Regions from separate parts of the Pseudomonas sp. KT_2_4 genome, predicted to be linked through region 3. Evidence: riboswitches for the same ligand, from Rfam matches in the RefSeq annotation. Region 3 holds a riboswitch; each other region holds the start of a gene.

What was found. Region 3 has a riboswitch for cobalamin ahead of AB9N64_RS02055 (CbtB-domain containing protein). Riboswitches for the same ligand answer to the same signal wherever they lie in the genome.
Region 1: it holds a riboswitch for cobalamin, as region 3 does, so the genes downstream of both, cobO (cob(I)yrinic acid a,c-diamide adenosyltransferase) here and AB9N64_RS02055 (CbtB-domain containing protein) in region 3, are expected to answer to the same signal.
Region 2: it holds a riboswitch for cobalamin, as region 3 does, so the genes downstream of both, AB9N64_RS08190 (ABC transporter substrate-binding protein) here and AB9N64_RS02055 (CbtB-domain containing protein) in region 3, are expected to answer to the same signal.

What each region holds. Positions count from the first base shown of each region.
Region 1 covers NZ_CP166962.1:2,073,103-2,079,860, forward strand. The annotation lists gene AB9N64_RS09495 (cobyrinate a,c-diamide synthase) at 1-1,231, opposite strand, end outside; gene cobO (cob(I)yrinic acid a,c-diamide adenosyltransferase) at 1,228-1,839, opposite strand; cobalamin riboswitch at 1,918-2,165, opposite strand; gene AB9N64_RS09505 (sorbosone dehydrogenase family protein) at 2,265-3,578, shown strand; gene AB9N64_RS09510 (C40 family peptidase) at 3,702-4,241, opposite strand; gene AB9N64_RS09515 (C40 family peptidase) at 4,386-5,015, opposite strand; gene hda (DnaA regulatory inactivator Hda) at 5,225-5,929, opposite strand; gene AB9N64_RS09525 (AI-2E family transporter) at 6,135-6,758, opposite strand, start outside.
Region 2 covers NZ_CP166962.1:1,795,385-1,802,142, reverse strand. The annotation lists gene AB9N64_RS08210 (alpha/beta hydrolase) at 1-333, shown strand, start outside; gene AB9N64_RS08205 (GNAT family N-acetyltransferase) at 323-814, shown strand; gene AB9N64_RS08200 (ABC transporter ATP-binding protein) at 931-1,695, opposite strand; gene AB9N64_RS08195 (FecCD family ABC transporter permease) at 1,692-2,696, opposite strand; gene AB9N64_RS08190 (ABC transporter substrate-binding protein) at 2,693-3,703, opposite strand; cobalamin riboswitch at 3,818-4,011, opposite strand; gene AB9N64_RS08185 (DNA/RNA non-specific endonuclease) at 4,130-5,059, opposite strand; gene AB9N64_RS08180 (M4 family metallopeptidase) at 5,196-6,257, shown strand; gene AB9N64_RS08175 (protealysin inhibitor emfourin) at 6,287-6,592, shown strand; gene AB9N64_RS08170 (NADH:flavin oxidoreductase) at 6,607-6,758, opposite strand, start outside.
Region 3 covers NZ_CP166962.1:449,770-456,527, forward strand. The annotation lists gene AB9N64_RS02030 (SET domain-containing protein) at 1-1,986, opposite strand, end outside; gene nfuA (Fe-S biogenesis protein NfuA) at 2,201-2,785, shown strand; gene cobM (precorrin-4 C(11)-methyltransferase) at 2,901-3,647, opposite strand; gene AB9N64_RS02045 (cobalamin biosynthesis protein) at 3,718-4,110, opposite strand; gene AB9N64_RS02050 (CbtA family protein) at 4,107-4,811, opposite strand; gene AB9N64_RS02055 (CbtB-domain containing protein) at 4,823-5,011, opposite strand; cobalamin riboswitch at 5,107-5,319, opposite strand; gene AB9N64_RS02060 (M10 family metallopeptidase C-terminal domain-containing protein) at 5,511-6,758, shown strand, end outside.

The DNA of each region.
Region 1 (6,758 bases), 1.6 Mb from region 3:
CGGTCAAACGACCCTGTCGGTAAACCGCTTCAGCACCGCGCCCGCCGTTAGGGCTCAGGCCACGGGCAATCGGCGCCCATTCGGTACTAGTCAGGGAATGGTGATAGGTATGCCCGCGCAAGGTCCCCTCCGGCAGCTCGACGCTTTGCAGCGCCAGGGCCGCGAGTTTCTTCTGCATCACCGCATCGCCTTGCAACAAGCCAACCAGTTCGGCGCGCTCACCCTCCACATCGGTCAACGAGTCGAGCAGATAGAGCATGCCACCGCATTCGGCGAGCAGCGGTTTGCCAGCGGCGTGATGAGCACGAATGGCGTCCAGCATCGAGGTATTGGCCGACAATGCCTGGTGGTGCAGTTCCGGATACCCGCCGGGCAAATAGAGGCTGTCCGCTTCAGGCAATTGGCGATCATGGATCGGTGAGAAGAACTTCAGCTCCGCGCCCATTGCCCGCAACAGATCCAGGCTGGCGCCGTAGGTAAAAGCAAAGGCTTCGTCACGGGCCACGGCAATCCGCACACCGGCCAGCAAGGGTTCGGTTTCGATCACGTGCGGCGCGGCAAAGGTCACCGGCGGCGGCAGGGCCACTTCGCAACTGCTGCCCAACGCCTGGGCGGCGGCATCCAGGCGTATATCAAGGTCATTCAGTTCGCTGGCTTGCACCAGGCCCAGGTGGCGGCTGGGCAGTTCGATGCCGGTCTCGCGGGACAATGCACCGTACCAACGCAAGCCCTCAGTGAGGCTGCCTTCAAGCAATTGCGCATGGCGCAGGGTGCCGACGCGATTGGCCAGCACGCCGGCGAACGGCAGGTCGGGCTGATAGCGCGCCAGCCCCAGGGCCAGGGCGCCGAACGTCTGGGCCATAGCCGTGCCATCGATCACGCCCAGCACCGGTACACCGAAGTGCCGCGCCAAGTCAGCGCTGGAAGGCGTGCCGTCGAACAGGCCCATCACGCCTTCGATGAGGATCAGGTCGGCCTCCCCCGCGGCCTCCCAGAGCAGGCGGCGGCTTTCCTGCTCGCCCACCATCCACATGTCCAACTGGTACACCGGCGCGCCACTGGCACGCTCGTGGATCATCGGGTCGAGAAAGTCCGGCCCGCATTTGAACACGCGCACCTTGCGCCCCAGGTTGCGGTGCAAACGCGCCAACGCGGCGGTGACCGTGGTTTTGCCCTGGCCGGACGCCGGAGCGGCGATCAGTACGGCCGGGCAATGACGGGGCTGATTCAAAGTTCGACGCCTTTCTGTGCCTTGATACCGGCCTGGAACGCGTGCTTGAGCATGCCCATTTCGGTGACGGTGTCGCCCATTTCGATCAGCTCAGGCTTGGCGCCACGGCCGGTGACCACCACATGCTGCATGGGCGGGCGGGCTTGCAGGTCGCTGAGTACCTGGTCCAGGTCAAGGTAACCGTGCTTGAGGGCGATGTTCAGTTCATCCAGCACCACCAAGCCGATGGAAGGGTCATTCAACATGGCCCGGGACACTGCCCAAGCCGCTTCGGCAGCGGCGATATCGCGCTGGCGATCCTGGGTTTCCCAGGTGAAACCTTCGCCCATCACGTGAAAGCGCACCTGCTCGGGGAAGCGGCGAAAAAACAATTCTTCGCCGGTGCTGTTACGCCCCTTGATGAACTGCACCACACCGCACTGCATGCCATGGCCCATGGCCCGGGCCAACATGCCGAACGCCGAACTGCTCTTGCCTTTGCCGTTGCCAGTCAGCACCAGCAGCAGGCCGCACTCGTTGGGCGAATTGGCGATGCGCTCGTCAATCACGGCTTTTTTGCGCAGCATGCGCGCCAGGTGGCGTTCGTCGCGGTCGGGGGAATCAGTCATGGCAGCTCTCCGTTGGGGCTGGACAAAAACGGCGGGCAGGAAAAAGAAACAACAGACAGCCAAGCATCGCCCACCGTGATGCTGTTGGATGATCCAGGCCGGTCTCCGGGCTCATGAGTGGCGCTTTTGATAGCAAGCAGCCGAGGGCGCGCCTTCCCATATCGCACGCGACACAGTGGCAAACAGCACCGTCTTGACTCATTTACCGTTGCGGGGGCAGCGCCGGAATCGCGGCAGCACTGTGTACAAGTGCGCTCACTCACCGGCTTCCCTGTTTCACTCTGTCGACGCGCGCGCCACAGAGCACCTGGAACAAGCCGCGAAGGTTAGTGGGTTGGGGGTGGAGCGTCAATTAAAGCTGGCCTTGTACTTGAACCATCCGCCGTTCGTGCTTCTCTACCCCTACAGGTATCAAGGAGAAAACCATGCCTAAAACCCGACTCGCCCTACTGATCATGTTCGCCGGTAGCCTCGCTGCGTGCGGCGAAAGCTCGACCCTGCAGGTCGCCGACGGCACCGGGCCCTCGCCCCGGCTGCCGGAGCCGAACAAGACGTTGATCCCCACCGTCAATATCGCCCCGGCCATCGGCTGGCCCGAAGGCGCCAAGCCCGTCGCCGCCGCCGGCACCCAAGTGGCCGCATTCGCCGAAGGCCTGGACCACCCGCGCTGGCTCTACGTGCTGCCCAACGGCGACGTTCTGGTGGCCGAGACCAATGCACCGCCCAAGCCGGACGATGCCAAAGGCGTGCGCGGCTGGGTGATGGAAAAAGTCATGGACCGCGCTGGCGCCGGCGTGCCGAGCCCGAACCGCATTACCTTGCTGCGCGATGCCGACCATGACGGTGTGGCAGAAACTCGTACGGTGTTCCTGGAGAACCTCAACTCGCCGTTTGGCATGGCCTTGGTGGGCAACGACCTGTACGTGGCCGATTCGGATAAGTTGCTGCGCTTCCCCTATCAGCCAGGTGAAACCGCGATCACCTCCCCAGGCACCAAGGTGGTGGATTTACCCGGTGGCCCTTTGAACCACCACTGGACCAAAAATGTGGTGGCCAGCCAGGACGGCAGCAAGCTGTACGTGAGCGTCGGCTCCAACAGCAACGTCGGCGAAAACGGCTTGGAAGCCGAACAGGGTCGCGCCGCCATTTGGGAAGTCGACCGCGCCAGCGGCCAACACCGCATTTTTGCCTCCGGCCTGCGCAACCCCAACGGCATGGCCTGGGAACCTCAGAGCGGCAGGCTGTGGACGGCAGTCAACGAGCGCGATGAAATCGGCAGTGACCTGGTGCCGGATTACATCACCTCGGTCAAGGATGGCGGCTTCTACGGCTGGCCTTTCAGTTATTACGGCCAGCATGTAGATGTGCGTGTGACCCCGCAGAACCTTGACATGGTCGCCAAGGCCATCGCTCCCGACTATGCGGTAGGCCCCCATACTGCCTCGCTGGGGTTGACCTTCGCCGAGGGCAGCAAACTGCCGGCCCCCTTCAGTAATGGCGCATTTATCGGCCAGCATGGTTCCTGGAACCGCAAGCCGCACAGTGGCTATAAGGTGATTTTCGTCCCCTTCGAAGGGGGCCAGCCGAAAGGGCAACCGGTGGATGTGCTGACGGGGTTTCTTGATAGCGATGAGAAAGCCATGGGCCGGCCGGTCGGCGTGGTGATAGATCAGCAGGGGGATTTGCTGGTGGCCGATGATGTGGGCAATAAGGTTTGGCGTGTGTCGGCTGTTAAGTAAATAACCACATACCCATGTGGGAGCGGGCTTGCCCGCGATTACGGTGGCCCAGCCAACTAAGCCGTTGACTGACACACTGCATTCGCGGGCAAGCCCGCTCCCACATTTTGGAGTTTTATTGATTCAGGGGTTACGCGCCAGATTCCCTGGCAACACGCGCTTGGCACTCAGGTAGGCATTCTGCCAATACGCTTTGGATAGCGTATCCAGCTTCACCGTACCGCCGGTCTGCGGTGCATGCACGAAGCGCCCTTCGCCCACATAGATGCCCGCATGGCTGACCCGCGAACCGCCACCGGTGGCGAAGAACAGCAGATCGCCGGTTTGCAGGTTTTGTTCGCTGACGTCCTGGGCACGCATCACGATCAATTCACGGGTGGTGCGCGGCAATGAGATGCCGGCAGCGTCGCGAAATACAAAGCCGATCAAGCCACTGCAATCGAACCCCGAGTCCGGTGTGTTGCCGCCCCAGCGATATGGCGTGCCGACCAGGCCCAGCGCACGAAAGAGCACGTCTTCGGCAGCAGGCGAGAAATTCTGGGTGGCATAGTTGAACACCGGCTTAGGCTTGACCGCGACGGGCGCGGGCGGCGGTGTACGACTGGCGCAGGCGCTGAGCAGCGCGGCGCAAACAATAAGCATCAGGCGGGCCGAGGTCGACATGTGCAGAACAATCCTGGTCTGGATGCGGCTTTCGCTGCCGAACGTTGAAAACCAGAACGCGCAAGCAAAGCTCGCGCGAACGGATGACAACAATGTCCAGGGATTCTAGCGCTTACACGTCAAACTTCAAGTATCACTTTAACTTTACTTACTAGCGGTAACCGTAGTCGGAGCCATGGCGAGTGCACGCTTGGCTTCGATGAAGGTTTTGCTCCAGTAGCTGTCACCGAGGTTATCGACCCGAACACCACCACTGCGGCGGCTGCTGGAGTGAATAAACTGGTTATCGCCCAGGTAGATACCGGCGTGGCTGACACGACCGCGACCACTGGTACTAAAGAAAAGCAGATCACCGGGCTTGAGGTTGTTTCGCGCGACCAACGGTGCATTCACGTTGATCATCTCGCGCGTAGAGCGCGGCAGATTCATGCCAGCTTCTTCACGAAACAGGTAGCCAATGAACCCACTGCAATCAAAACCGGCTTCCGAGGTGCCGCCGAAACGGTAACGGGTACCGATCAAGGACATGCCGCGCTCAAGGATGCTGTCGGCCAGAAGAGGCAGTTGGTAAGGCTTGCTGTCAGAGAACTCGGCGAGTTCTTTTTCGGTTGCCACCTCTTCTTCATAAACAGAAGCAGACTGTGCAGCAACGAACTTTGCCTGATTTTGAACCTGTGGTTTTTGCTGTTCTGCCACCTGCTGAGGGTGGGAGGCGCAACCAAACAACAGGGTAACGAGTGCGAGAGGCACGAGGGGTGCGAAGCGATTTAGCATGGGCACGACCGTGGCTGATGTGTAAAGAAGCCGAGACTATGCCCTCTATCACATCGATTTGCAAATTCAATCGCGATCTATGTGACTTATCGTTTCGACTATGCCATCTAAGCCGTGATTCCATTTCTCGCTTGAGTTGCGTAACCCTTCGGGCTCAAACGCAGGTTTTCTGACGCCTTGAAAATGCCGTTACACGGAAAATCAAGACCTTACCAGCCCAAAGTTTCTTTCAGGAAAGGGATCGTCAATTTTCTTTGTGCCTGCAAGGAAGCCTGGTCGAGTTGCTCAAGCAAATCGAACAGCGCGCTCATGCTGCGGGTGCCACGGGTGAGGATAAAGTGCCCGACTTCGTCAGTCAGGTGCAGGCCACGACGGGAAGCGCGCAGTTGCAGCGCACGCAGCTTGTCTTCATCGGATAATGGACGCATCTGGAAGATCAACGCCAGGGTCAGGCGCGACTTGAGGTCAGCCAGCTTCACCGGCAGTTCACGCGGCGAGGTGGACGCAGCGATCAGCAAGCGCCGGCCGCTGTCGCGCAAGCGGTTGAACAGATGAAACAGCGCCTCTTCCCACTCCGGCTTGCCGGCCACTGCCTGCAGGTCGTCGAGACACACCAGTTCATATTGCTCAAGGTTATCGAAGATGCCGATCCCGCGGTCCATCAATTCGGCCAAGGGCAGGTAGACCGCCGGCTCGCCCGTCTGCTCGAAACGCAGGCATGCGGCCTGCAGCAGGTGGGTACGCCCCACGCCATGCTTGCCCCACAGATAGATCAGGCTTTCAGTCCACCCGGCGTCGGCTTCGCAAAGCCGCTCCACATAGCCGAGTGCAGCGGCATTGGCGCCTGGGTAGTAATTGATAAAGGTAGCGTCATCACGCAGACGCACACCTAGGGGCAGCTGAATCGGTTTCATGCTGACTGAACGGCTCCCATCGAACCGTTAGTGGCCTCTATGTAAAGTTTGCAAAGTTTATACCCGTGACGCCGGGCGCACAATGCAGCAGACCACAAGCAAAATCAAAGGTTTGCGTTAACCCGGGGGTTTTACGCAGTTTGTTTGACGCACCCCGGCGCCAGAAACAACAAACCCGGCCAGGGCCGGGTTTGTGACACCGCGATTACAACTCGGGCTCATCCACCCCGGTATACACGTCCGAATCCTTGTACAGGTCGTGCACATGGCGCACCAACACCATGATCACCGCCGCCACCGGCAGCGCCAACAGGATGCCGGTAAAGCCGAACAGCTCGCCACCCGCCAAAATCGCAAAGATCACTGCCACCGGGTGCAGGCCGATCCGATCGCCCACCAGCAGTGGCGTCAGCACCATGCCTTCCAAGGCCTGGCCCACCATGAACACTGCGACAATCCCGAGCATCGGGTACAGGTCGCCGCCGAACTGGAACAGCCCGGCCACCAGCGCCGCACCGATGCCGATCACAAAGCCCATGTACGGCACGATGGCAGCCAAGCCCGCGATCAAGCCGATCAACAGCCCCAGCTCCAGGCCGATCGCCATCAGGCCAGCAGCGTAAATCACCCCCAGGGCCAGCATCACCAGCAACTGGCCACGCACGAACGCACCCAATACCTCATGACACTCCGCTGCCAGGGAAACAACACGCTCTTCGCGGTCACGAGGCAGCAGACTGCGGATCTTGGCCATCATGATGTCCCAGTCTCGCAGCAGGTAGAACGCCACCACCGGGATCAGCACCAGGTTGGTCAACCAGCCGATCAG
Region 2 (6,758 bases), 1.3 Mb from region 3:
GGGCCGGACACCTTGTTGCTGGACGGGCCGGGCATGGTCCAGGCGCTGCGCCTGCTGACGCCGGGGATCAGCGACGAGACGCGCCGTCAGCCACCGTTGTCGCCCTTGTATGGGGACTTTGAAGGGCTGCCGCCCGCGTTGATGTTTGTGGGTGAACTGGACCCGCTCAAGGATGACACTCTGCTGATTGCCGAGCGATGGCCAACGGTGGAGGCTCATTTGCTGCCAGAAGCGGCCCACGGGTTTATTCACTTTCCGGTGGCGATGGCCGATCGCGTGTTGGCTTACGCTCGCCAGTGGATAACGAGCCGCATCCTTGGCGATGAGCGTTAGTATCGAGGCGGTGCAGGCCGCTGACATTCCCCAGGTGCTGAGCTTCGCTTTGCTGGCGCGGGATGAACTGTTTCCCACGCTCAGTGCCACCGGCGTCCCCCACGATCTGGCGCAGTTTGAAGCGATCTACCTTGAGGGGGGCGGGCGGTTTTTGATTGCTCGTGCCGAAGGCCGGATCGTTGCCGCGGTGGCTTATCGGCCCTACGACGGCCGCTTCCCGCAGTTGAACTACCAGGGGCGCAAGACGGTGGAAGTCGTGCGCCTGTATGTGCTCCCGGCAGCGCGACGCTTGGGCCTGGCGGGCCGGTTATACCGCTCGCTGGAGGCGCTGGCGCGGGCCGATGGCGTAGAGATGATGTACTTGCATACCCATCCGTTTCTGCCCGGTGCGATTGATTTCTGGCGCAGGCAGGGGTTTGAGGTGGTGGATGTCGAGGCCGACCCGATCTGGCAAACCACCCACATGCATCGGCCTCTGTAGAACCAATGTGGGAGGGGGCTTGCCGACACTCCCTCATCGGGGGCAAGCCCCTCCCACATTTGGACCACAGTTGGCCGTCAGACCGTCACCAGAGCAAGCTGCCCCAACCTACGGATTCAGTTGGAGCGCAGGCGCAGGATTTGCGCGCCGTCGAACGGGTCCGTCAGGTAATGCCCCTGCACGCCGAAGGTCTCCTGCAAGCGCTGTGGCGTCAGCACTTGCAGCGGCGCGCCCAGCGCCACCAGTTGCCCGCGATCCAGCACGGCCAGGCGATCACAGGTCAACGCCTGGTTCAAATCATGCAGCGCAATCAAGGTGGTCACTGGCAAGCCTTGCACGCCTTTGAGGATCGCCAGTTGATGTTGGATATCCAGGTGATTGGTCGGCTCATCCAGCAATAAAATCTGCGGGCGTTGCGCCAGGGCGCGGGCGATGTGCACGCGCTGGCGTTCGCCCCCCGAGAGGCTGCGCCAGGCGCGTTGGCTCAGGTGGGTGGCGTCTACGTCATGCAGGGCCTGGTGCACGATGGCGTCGTCTTCACGCGACCAGGGGCTCAATGCCGACAGCCATGGCGTGCGACCCAGGGCCACGGCGTCGAACACGCGGATGGCGTCGTCGGTGTCGGCCTGTTGCTCCACAACCGCCAATTGCTGCGCGATGGTGCGGCGCGACAACTCACCGAGCCGCTTGCCACCCAGGCGAACTTCGCCGCTGGCCGGCACACGCAAACCAGCCAGCAATTTGAGCAGGGTGGATTTGCCTGAACCATTGGGCCCGACGATACCGAGGGTTTCACCCAACTGCACGTCCAGGTCAATGTCACGCAGCAACTGCGCGTCACGCACTTTGAAGCCCAGGCCGCGGCAACTGAGCACGCTCATCGCGCATTCCTCCGGCCAATCAGGATCAGCGCAAACACCGGCGCGCCTACCAATGCGGTCACCACCCCCACCGGAATCACCTGGCCCTTGATCAAGGTGCGCGACAGCACGTCTGCAGCGATCAGAAACAGCGCGCCCCCCAAGGCGCTGGCCGGCAGCAAGCGCGAATGCCCGGTGCCAAGCAACAGGCGCACCGCATGGGGAATCACCAAGCCGACAAACCCGATGGAGCCGACGATGGACACCATCACCGCCGTCACCAGCGCGGCGCAGGCCACCAGCACAAATTGCACGCGGCGCACCGGGATGCCGAGGGAGGCCGCCGAGTCGCTGCCGAAGGTGAACGCATCCAGTGCCCGCCGGTGCCACAGGCACACCGCGAGCCCCACGACCGCCACCGGCACCGCCAACCACACCGACGGCCAGCGTACGCCGCTGAGGTTGCCCAGCAGCCAGAACATAATGCCGCGGGCTTGTTCGGAGCTGGCCGACTTGGTGATCAGGAACGCGGTCAGGGCATTGAACAACTGTGAACCGGCGATGCCCGCGAGGATGATCTGCCCGGTACCGCTGGACGATCCGCTGGCCCGCGCCAGCAGCGTCACCAGCGCAAAGGCCGCCATCGCCCCCACAAACGCGCCCGCCGACAACGACACCAGGCCACCGCCCACGCCGATCAAGGCCACGAGCACCGCGCCGGTTGACGCGCCGGCGCTGATGCCCAGCAGGTACGGGTCGGCCAGCGGGTTACGCAGCAGCGATTGCAGGATCACCCCGCACGTTGCCAACCCTCCGCCGCAAGCTGCGGCCAGCAATGCACGGGTGAGGCGGTAGTTCCACACCACGCCTTCGTCGATGGGGTCCAGTACGTAGCCGGCGCCCCAGAGTTTATTGGCGAGCACCTGCAGCACCACCTGCGGTTCGATAGCGGTTTCACCGATGGCGACGCCAGCGAGCAGGGCGAGCAGCAGCAACGCCAGGGCGAGTAGGGTGCGCATCATTGGCCCAGGTGGTAGCCGTCAATGGCGGCCGCCAGTTGTTCAAGGCCTTCGAAGGTGCGCAGGCTCGCCTGCAAGGCCAGAGCGTCGAGGATGATGATGCGGTTGTTCTTCACCGCGTCCATGTTGCGGGTCACGGGGTCGCTGCGCAGGAAGGCGAGTTTCTTTTCATGGTCGTCGGCCGGGTAGCGACGGCGATCCATGCGTGCGATCACCAGGAAGGTGGGATTGGCCTTGGCGATGGTTTCCCAGCCGACGGCGGGCCACTCCTCATCGGACTGCACCACGTTACGCAGGCCAAGGGCTTGCAGCATGAATTGCGGCACGCCTTTGTGGCCGGCTACGTAAGGGTCGCTGGCCATTTCGGCGCTGGAGAACCACACCAGTGCACTGGCTTGCTGCAAGCCCTTGCCTTGGGCCGTGGCGACGGATTTGGCCAGGCGCGCCTTGAGTTCGTCGGTCAGTTGTTGGCCGCGATCCTGCACGTCGAAAATCTGCGCCAGTTGCTGGAGGCTCTGGTAGATCGTCTCGATGCGAAAGGGCTCCAATCGCGTGCCATCGGCGCCCACCAGGTTGTCCTTGCCTTCGCAGTCGGACGGCAACAGGTAGGTGGGGATCTTCAGTTCATGAAACTGCTCACGGGTGCCGACCACGCCTTGGGGGCCCACCACCCATTCCAGCTCGGCGGCCACCAGTTGCGGGCGCTTGGCGAGTACGGCTTCAAAGCTGGGCTCGTTGTTGGCCAGGCGCTCGATGTGATCGTCCTGGGCCTTGTACTGCGCCGCCACGTTGTTGAACCACAGCGAAGTGCCGACCACCTTGTCGCCCACACCCAGGGCGTAGAGCATCTCGGTGGCGGCCTGGCCGATGGTCACGCTGCGGGCGGGGGCGTGCTGGAAGGTCAGGGTGCTGCCGCAGTTTTGCAGGGTCAGCGGGTACTGAGTGGGCGCGGCTTGCGCCAGGGCACACACACTCAAACCTGCGATCAGGGCGGTAACGCGTGGCAGCATGAGGCGATCTCCTTGTGAACCGTAGGTGCAGCAGGGGAGGTACGGCTCGGAAATACGCCCATGGGCGCTGCTGATACGCAGGGCCAGGATGTCCTTCCCGGACACCCCGCCGGTTAGTGAATTAGCTGGGCCGGCAGGTCTCCTGACTGATGCGTCGTCGCCATGCCCCGCCTTCCCGGACGTGGTCCAGTGGCATTCAAGGGCAGGCTCGGCATCTACAGTTGCGGGGGCAGTTTCGGTTCACGCCGCGTGCGGCGTTTCGAATTCCCTGTTAGTCCCATACGGGAACCGGCGGCCGTATGGTAAGCGATCATCCCTGTAGGAGCGAGCTTGCTCGCGAAGGTCGTCAACGATAACGCTGGGCACCTGATGCCCCGCGGCGCTTTCCTGGTCTTCGCGAGCAAGCTCGCTGCTACAAAAGAAGCGTCAGAGCCGAATATCCTGGGGGCCGCGGATCAGCGCTTCGATCCGGGTGCCTGTGGCGCGCTCTTCGTTGCTGAAGCCGTCGTAGTCGGCCAGGTTGGCGAAGCGGATGCCGGTCAATTGTTCGATCGCAATCACACTGCGCTGGTAGGTTCGCAGCGGGCCGAATACCAGGTCGAGTTGGCCCAGTTCGCGGCTCTGGTCAATCATGTAGGCGCTGGCGGACGGCTTGCCCTCGTCGCTGAGGTAGGCCACCACTTTCCAGAACGCCTTGGGGATTTTCACGCCACGGTAAAGTCGGTCGTCATCGGCGAACACTGGTCCGGTAAATACCGTGGCCCGGGCTTTCCAGCGCTGGGTGTTGTCGAGGATGTAGTCTTCGAGTTCCAGCCACGTCTTCTGGTTGAAGCCGCTCATCTGTGGCGAGCAGTTGGTGAAGTGAAAGGTGTCGAAGTTGGCGGTGGTCGCCTCGTCGCCCCAATTGGGATCCTGGCGCCGTACCAGGTGGCCGCGGTCCAGGCCATTGCCGGCATAGAGCTCTTCACCTACCTGCGCCTCCAGGGGTAGGCGACCATCGTAGGCCCAGGTGTCGTTGCTGCGGGTGATGTCTACATGCTTGGCGCCGTCGATATTCACCCCCACGTACAGCGCCAGTCGTCGAGAGCGCGACAGGGTGATGGAGAAATGCGTGTAGTCCAGACGCTTGGGTTGCACGTCGCCTGCCAGTGGCTGGTCAACCGTGGGCCATGGCACCACGAAGTCGCTGAGGAAGTCGTCGGCATAGCCCGCGCGGTTTTTGAGGTCCTTGGCTGCTGTGACACGCGGCGTCGCGGCTCTGGCTTCCAGCAGGCTGGGGCTGGCTGCGACCAATGGGCGCAGGTCGGCGAGCCTTGGGCGATGGGAAAGGTCGATGTTAGCTGTGCGGGCAGGCATGGGCATGTTCCTTATGGGCCTCGGATAAACACCACTGAAACACAAACTCATGACAATTTGGCCCAGGTGGCGAACTCAGGACTATCCTGAAAACCGTTACCCGGACGTTCATCACACGCCAAAAAGGAGCCAGCTCATGTGTGTTCGCCAACTGCGCAACCCGATTTTTTGCCTGATCCCGCCGTACATGCTCGACCAGATCGCCCGCCACGGGGATAAAGCCCAACGGGAGGTCGCATTACGCACGCGCGCCAAGGACAGCACGTTCCGCTCGTTGCGTATGGTCGCGGTACCCGCCAAGGGCCCGGCCCGCATGGCACTGGCCGTGGGCGCCGAGAAGCAACGCTCGATCTACAGTGCCGAAAACACCGACAGCCTGCCCGGCAAGCTGATTCGCGGCGAAGGGCAGCCCGCCAGTGGCGATGCCGCAGTAGACGAAGCCTATGACGGCCTGGGCGCAACCTTCGATTTTTTCGACCAGGTCTTCGACCGCAACTCCATCGACGATGCGGGCATGGCGCTGGACGCCACGGTGCACTTCGGCCAGGACTACAACAATGCGTTCTGGAATTCGACCCAGATGGTGTTCGGCGATGGCGACCAGCAGCTGTTCAACCGCTTCACCGTGGCACTCGACGTCATTGGCCATGAGTTGGCCCATGGCGTGACCGAGGATGAAGCCAAGCTGATGTATTTTAATCAATCCGGTGCGCTGAACGAGTCGCTGTCGGATGTGTTTGGTTCGCTGATCAAGCAGTACGCGCTGAAGCAAAAGGCCGAGGACGCCGACTGGTTGATCGGCAAGGGGCTGTTTACCAAAAAGATCAAAGGCACCGCTCTGCGTTCGATGAAAGCGCCGGGCACCGCGTTTGATGACAAGCTGCTGGGCAAAGACCCGCAGCCTGGGCACATGGATGATTTTGTGCACACTTACGAGGACAATGGTGGGGTGCATATCAATTCCGGCATTCCCAACCACGCGTTCTATCAGGTGGCCACCCGGATTGGCGGGTTCGCCTGGGAGCGTGCCGGGCGTATCTGGTATGACGCACTGCGCGATTCGCGGTTGCGGCCCAATTCCGGCTTTTTGCGTTTTGCACGTATCACGCACGATATTGCCGGCCAGCTTTATGGTGTGAACAAAGCTGAGCAAAAGGCAGTCAAGGAAGGCTGGAAAGCGGTGGGCATAAACGTTTGACGAAGCCGCCTGAGCGGCGAGGAAAAACCATGCGAATTTCAATCAAGGAAAGCGGCGGACCGGCGTTTTTTCCGGGGTTGGCCAAGCCGCGCACGGTAGAGTTGGACGCGCTGCCCGAGCCTGATCAGCAGGAGTTGCGGCAACTGATTGAAGCGTCGGGTTTTTTCCAGTTGCCGCAAAGCACCGATCCCGAGCCTGGCAACCCAGGCCGGGTGCATTACACCCTGACAGTTGCGGAAGGCAAGCGCGAGCACACGGTCTGTGTGCTCGCGCCGGTGAATCCCCCGGCACTGGACGGGTTGGTGCAGTGCGTGCGACGGCATAGTCGGGGCTGACTTGGGCCTATTGGCTAGATGAGCTCAGCAAGATCCGATGGGCTGAAGGCTTTCAGGCTGGAGGTCTCTCCCGTGCGAATTTTGCTGGCCCACTGTGGGTCGCTCAGTAATGCGCGGCCAACGGCGATGAGGTCAAATTCTTCGCGTTCAAGCCTGTGCACTAGAT
Region 3 (6,758 bases):
CGTGTTGGGCGCGAACGATGGGATGCGCGGCCCTGCGTCGATGCCAGGCAGTGTCTCGCCGACTTGTTCAACGATCAACTCAGCTTTTTTGCCTGGTCTGGGCGCTTTGTTCTCGCGGTAAGCCTCTCGATCAAACGGTACTTCGGTGGCCAGCCTGTACTTGTCCCAGCTCATGGCGTCGCGTAGCTCTACCACTTTGCCGTTTAGCGGTAGGCTTTGCAGGTCTTTGCGTCGACGCAGCAGGCCGGCGAAGGGGAATACCTCGATGTAGATGGCATGGAGGGGCGAGCGGGGCTTGGCGATGCGTAGGATAAAACCTGTCCGGTAACGAACGGCATCGGTCTTGGCTTTGGTTTCATATTCGATGGGCACCTTGTCCAGGGCTTCTCTTAATGAATACACGGTGATCTCGTCCTGATCCACATCCAGGGTCGCATTGCCCAGGTGCGCAAGCAGTGACTGGATTAAGGTCTTGTAGGCGTTTCTCGGCATCTCAAGGGCGTCGCGAAAGGCTTTGTCGTACTCCATGTCCGAGACAAAGCGCCAACGGCTGGGCAGTTTGAGTTTGAGGTTCTGAATTGCGTTGAACATCTCATATTCATGCTGCTCCAGGGCGGTGACGGCCTGGGTGAGCTCATCCCGTGAGTGGCCCGACGATCGGCTGGCGATCAGGCCGTTGGCCTGTGCCCATTGCACGGTGGGGCCCAACTTGGCCGCTGCGACCAGTGCCTGTTGTTTAATGTCATCGCCGCTGGCGCGAAAGTGTTCCGCCGCCAGGTTGAGCAATTGTTCGAAACTCATGTGGCGCGATGAACCCGGTGCAATCGTTTCGGCCAGCAGAAAGCCGCTTCTGAAATTGACCCAGGTACTGGTGGCAGCGTAGGGGAGGTCATCGGGAATATCGGCCACCCAGACTTCGCTGGCAACATTGGCCTTGAGGACGCACACCGCCAATTGTGCCGCGTCAGCGCTGATCGACAAGCTATGTTCATAGCGGCTGATCAAGGATTGGCGGACCGACGAATAAGACGCGCCAGGCGCGATGAATAGTTTCAATTCGTTGTCGATCAGCGAGTCGGTGCTGGGAATGATCGTCAGCCACAACGCGCGCCACAGTAATTTCACCCGTACCGGGTCTGGGCAGATTTCGTCCTTCTGGCTGCCATACCAGTCCAAGGCCTTGGCAATCCGTTCGCCCAGTGCCAGGTTATCGGGGCTATTGAGCAATTGATCGAGCAGCACGGTGGGGGTGGTGGTGAGCATGTCCTGTTGTGAGGCGGTGAATGTTTCGGGCAATACATGACGGAACAGCGATTGACGGGTTTGTGTTTCGATCTGGCGGATAATCTCCTTGATTTTCTGGTCGGCAGGCGCATCCAGCAAGTGCTGCAAATCGCTGAGGTTGCCTTCGTGTCCGAGTTTTTTCAGGGTGTGATGTTCCTGCAAGACAGCGAGAACCGCTTTCCACTGCTCGCGGGTTTTGGGCTGTGCCGGGATGATCGAGTAATACTTGAGCACCAGATCAAACCGCACCGAACCGTCGCTTTTGAGGCCGTTACCCACACGCCGGTTGATATCCAGCAACACGTCGGCGTCGATGTACCAATAGGTGGGCATATGGCGCAGGATGACCGAATGGTCGGCAATGCTGAACGTTTCGGCAGGGTCGGGTATCGGTGAGCGCGTGCTGCTGAACAGGGTGGAGAGCAGGTCGTAAAGGAAGTCCCGGCCGATAATGGAATCATCCGGTTCGGGCTTTTCCCGCAGGAAGCGCTGAAAGTCTTCATCGGCTTCCAGCTTTGCCAAGACTCGAAAGGCTTCCTTGCACTCGCGATGCAGTTCGCTGTTGTGCGGGGGGCAGTAGTACACCTCGGCGGCGGATGCCGTCAGCGAGCCTTGTGTCGTCACAAAATCAATCAGATGGTCCAAATGCACTTGCTGTTCCGGCAAGCCCTTGAAATAGAAGCTCTGCAATGCGTTATTCATTCAATCCTCACAATCCGTAGTCGAAGAGGATTCACTCTATTGAGCCGGGGTTTGCGGGGAGGGCTATATAGGTAGGCACAGGTTTTCGCAGAAATGGCCAGGTGTCACGATGCGTCAGGCCAACAGGAACAGGTCTTTCCCGACAAAAATACTCGGACTTTGTACCTGCGTAATAATTTGGCGTAAACTGCGGGCAAGCCTGTGAGGAGTTTCCATGACTGCCATAACCATTACCGACGCCGCCCACGATTACCTGGCTGACCTGCTGTCCAAGCAGAACACCCCGGGTATCGGCATCCGCGTCTTTATCACCCAGCCCGGCACCCAGTATGCCGAGACTTGCATTGCCTACTGCAAGCCCGGCGAAGAGAAGCCTGAAGACACCGCCCTGGGGCTCAAAAGCTTCACCGCGTACATCGATGCCTTCAGCGAAGCCTTCCTGGACGACGCCGTGGTCGACTACGCCACCGACCGTATGGGCGGCCAGTTGACCATCAAGGCCCCCAACGCCAAGGTGCCGAACGTCAACGCCGACAGCCCGGTCAATGAGCGTATCAACTACTACCTGCAAACCGAGATCAACCCGGGGCTGGCCAGCCATGGCGGCCAGGTGAGCCTGATCGACGTGGTGGATGACGGTATCGCCGTACTGAAGTTCGGCGGCGGCTGCCAGGGCTGCGGCCAGGCGGACGTGACCTTGCGTGAGGGCATCGAGCGCACGCTGCTGGAACGTATTCCTGAACTCAAGGGTGTACGTGACGTGACTGACCACACGCAGAAAGAAAACGCCTACTACTGAGTAAGGTGTTCACTGCGAACAAAAAAACGGCGCCCGTGAGCGCCGTTTTTTATTATTTAAATTCATAGAGTTGCAAAATATATCTGATAAAGCAGATCAAGTGTGGGAGCTGGCTTCAGGGGCGATAGAGGTGCGCATGCCCTGCGCGGTACAGCGACGACTCGCTGAAACTGTCACTGGACAACACCCGGCCCACCACAATCAACGCTGTTCGCCGAAACCCCTTGGCCGCGACTTTCTCGGCAATGTCACTCAGCGTGCCCACCACCCACTCCTGATCCGGCCAGGTGGCACGGTGTACCACGGCAATCGGGCAGTCTGCGCCATAGTGCGGCAGCAGCTCGGCAACGATTTTCTCCAGATGATTGACCCCCAGATGAATCGCCATCGTGGTGCCATGCCGCGCCAGGCTGTCGAAGTCTTCACCGGGGGGCATGCTGGTTTTATCGGCGTAACGGGTCAGGATCACGCTTTGGGCGATGTCCGGCAGGGTCAGTTCGGTCTCCAGCAGGGCCGCGCACGCGGCGACCGCCGTGACCCCTGGAATGATCTGGAAAGGGATGCCCAGCTCACGCAAATGGCGTATTTGTTCACCAATCGCCCCATACAGGCTGGGATCACCGGAGTGCACCCGCGCCACGTCCTGGCCTTGGGCATGGGCCGTCTTGATCAGCTCGATGATCTGCTCCAGGTGCAGTTCGGCGCTGTTGACCACCTGGAGCGCCTGATGACCTTCCAGCACGGCGGCGGGCACCAGCGAGCCGGCGTAGATGATCACCGGGCAACTGCGGATCAGCCGCTGGCCCTTGACGGTGATCAATTCCGGGTCACCGGGGCCGGCGCCGATAAAGTAGACGGTCATGGAGAAATCCTGTTGAAAAACGGGCGAGCATGAACACGGCTCATGCTCAAGAGCGGAAATTATCGGGTTTTTAACCCGCGCAGGCTAACGCAAAGGTGGCCTGCGCGCTTTTTTGACGGGTGATCAGCAGGCGGGCAGGGCTGTCGGACAGCTGTTCGGCCAGGGCCAGGGCGGCGCTTTCGGCCACGCCGTAACAGCCGGTGTGGGCAAAAGCCAGCGCTGAGCGATGGCTCAGCCGATGTTCATAGCCCGCCAGGTGCTCGGCGCTGAAGCACTGCAAGGGCAGGTTCAATCGCTGGGCCAGTGCCAGCAGCCCAGGTTCATCGCGTTTGTGGTCAATGCTTGCCAGCGCGGTCACGCGTGAGCGATCAATGCCGGCCTCGACCAGGGCGCTGTCGAGCAACGCCAGCAGGCTGTGAACCTCACAGCCCCGCTGGCAGCCCAAGCCGACAACCAGGATCATGCCGAGTATTGGTCGTCGCGGTTGCGGCGGAACAACCAGGCGCTGATCAGGCCCAAGGCCAGCCAGAAAGCGACGTTGGTCAATTGCGAGGCGATCTTGAACTGCGCTTCGAGCGCCTCCGGGGCCAGCATCGAATGTACCTCAGGTTGCGGCGCGCCGATGACGTGGGGCACGGCAAGAATCGCCAGCCCAAGGCCTTTCAACAGCCAGTTGCGGCCGAACACGATCAGCGCCAGGCCGGCGGCGGTGGAGGCTGCGGTGCCGATCCACCAGGTCTGGCGCAGTGTCAGGTCCGCCGCCGCAGTGCCCGGCAGTTCCGGTGGCAGGCCCAGGGTGGGTGCCAGTACAAAGGTCGCGTAGCCGGCCAGGCCCCAGAGCAGGCCTTGCGCGGTGCGGGTCGGCGCACGCAGCGTGTAGAGGCCGGCGAGCATCAGTGCAAAGCCTACGGCCACCACCAGGTTGCCTCCAGTGGTGGACAACACCCGCTGCCAGCCATCTTCCGGCTCCCAGGCTTGGGCATCGTGGCTGTGGGCTGCAGCGCCAGCGGCGTGCTCATGCACCATTTCGGAGGCTGGCGGGGCTTTTTCAAAGCTTTCCGCCTGCAGAATCAGCGGTGCCACCCAGAAACTTTGCAGCAGGGTCAGCAGCAAGGCAGCCAATAGCCCAGTGAAACCTGCGGTTTGCGCAATACGCTTGATCATGTCGGCAGCTCTCAATGGCACGGGAACGCGGCGCTGTGGCGGGTATCGTGGGCGGCGTTGTGCACTGCCTCGATATGCGAGAACCCGGCGAAATACACCAGGCACGCGCCAAGGATCGACGCACCGATGGCGGCGGTCAGGCGTTGGCTGAGGGTGGCGGTGCTAGTGGCGGTGTGCGAAGTGCTGCTGATGATCGACATGGCGCGTCCCTTTCAGGTGTCAGGGTGAAACGAGCGCATGAAAACCCCACGCGCCAGGCACGCAGGGTTCGAACAGCGCCCGCCCACCGCGGGTTTGTTATCTGAAGTTTTCGGGCCGGTCTCCGGGCTTGCGAGGGGCGGCTCTGGAAAGAGTCCTCCTGAAAGCATCGCCTTCCCATGCACAAGCACAGTGGCCATGACGCTTCGCTCGCTTACCGTTGCGGGGGCAGCACCGGACTTGTCATTGGATTTGACGCACCGGTTTCCCGTTTCACCCTGTGAAGGGCACCCGAAACAAGGTGTGTAGGAGAGCATGGTGTGCAGGTCAGCGTCAATTGGATGAGGACACCTACGAAGTACACGGCGATGAAGTATTTGCAGACGCAATAGGCAGACACGCGATGTATGAAGTGTTTGGGAACGCCTGCGCTTTTTTCGATAACTCAGAAGGAAACCCGGTTTATCTCCCCGCGCAACATTGAAATTAACGGTGGGCTTTATGCGACTTTCCAATACGCTGCAAAGTTTTCATGCGCCGCTTGCTGGCGATCAGCAATCAGCGGTGGCCGATGCGACCCTCAGGCCCAACGACCCCTCTGAATCGAACGTTGATAAACCCTCTTTCACGGTTGATCAGGCCGCGCGTCAAATCACTCGAACCGGCCATCGTTGGTTTGACGCCAATCGCGACGGCATCACGCAGATCTCCTATTCATTCAACAAGCACGCAAGAGGGCACACGGCGTTCAATGCGACCCAGAAAGAGCAGGCCCGGCGCTCGATGCAATCGTGGGAGGATGTCGCGAATGTTTCATTCCAGGAAGGCAGTCGTCGCCCCGAGGGGCTTCTAGCGTTCTCCAATAGCACGGACTACGAGGTCGCCTTCGGCCAGTATCCGGGCCAGGAAGGTAAAGTGCTGATCAATCCCCGATTTGGCACCAATACTAATCCAGCCTTGCACAACCATGGGCGAATGACCCTGACCCATGAAATTGGGCACAACCTGGGCCTGTTACACCCAGGCACCTATAATTTTGGTAATCCCAATTACCGCGATCACGCCTTATATGCTCAGGATACGCGGGCTTACAGCGTGATGAGCTACTTCGATGCACCTGAAGCGGGTAAACACTTCAATGGAAAGTTACCGTCGGCGCCGATGATGGATGATATCGCCGCTGCGCAGCGGGTTTATGGTGCCAATAACACGACGCGCAATTCAGATACCACCTATGGCTTCAACTCCAATGCGGGACGAGACTATCTGGAGTTGAACTCGCGTCACGATACGGCCTTGTTTTGTGTATGGGACGGTGGTGGTGTCGATACGTTGGACTTTTCCAAGTATCACCAAAACCAGACTATCAATTTGCGGGCGGAGTCCTTTTCGGATGTTGGCGGCCTGGTGGGGAATGTTTCCATTGCCAAGGGGGTTACGCTGGAGAATGCAATCGGCGGCTCCGGGCATGACTCGATCATTGGTAACCAAGCAAACAACGTGCTTAAAGGTGGGGCGGGTGCGGATCGACTCCGAGGTGCGGGGGGCGCTGACACCTTCGCTTACGACAATGCCAGCGACTCCACGCCGGAATATCCCGATCAGATTATGGATTTTGTCACGGGTGTGGACAGAATCGATCTGTCGAACCTGCTGGGCAACGCGGGGGTTGATGCCCTGAGGTTCGTCAGGCGGCTGACGGGCAAACCAGGTGAAGCGATTCTGGATTACAACCGTACGACTAACCTG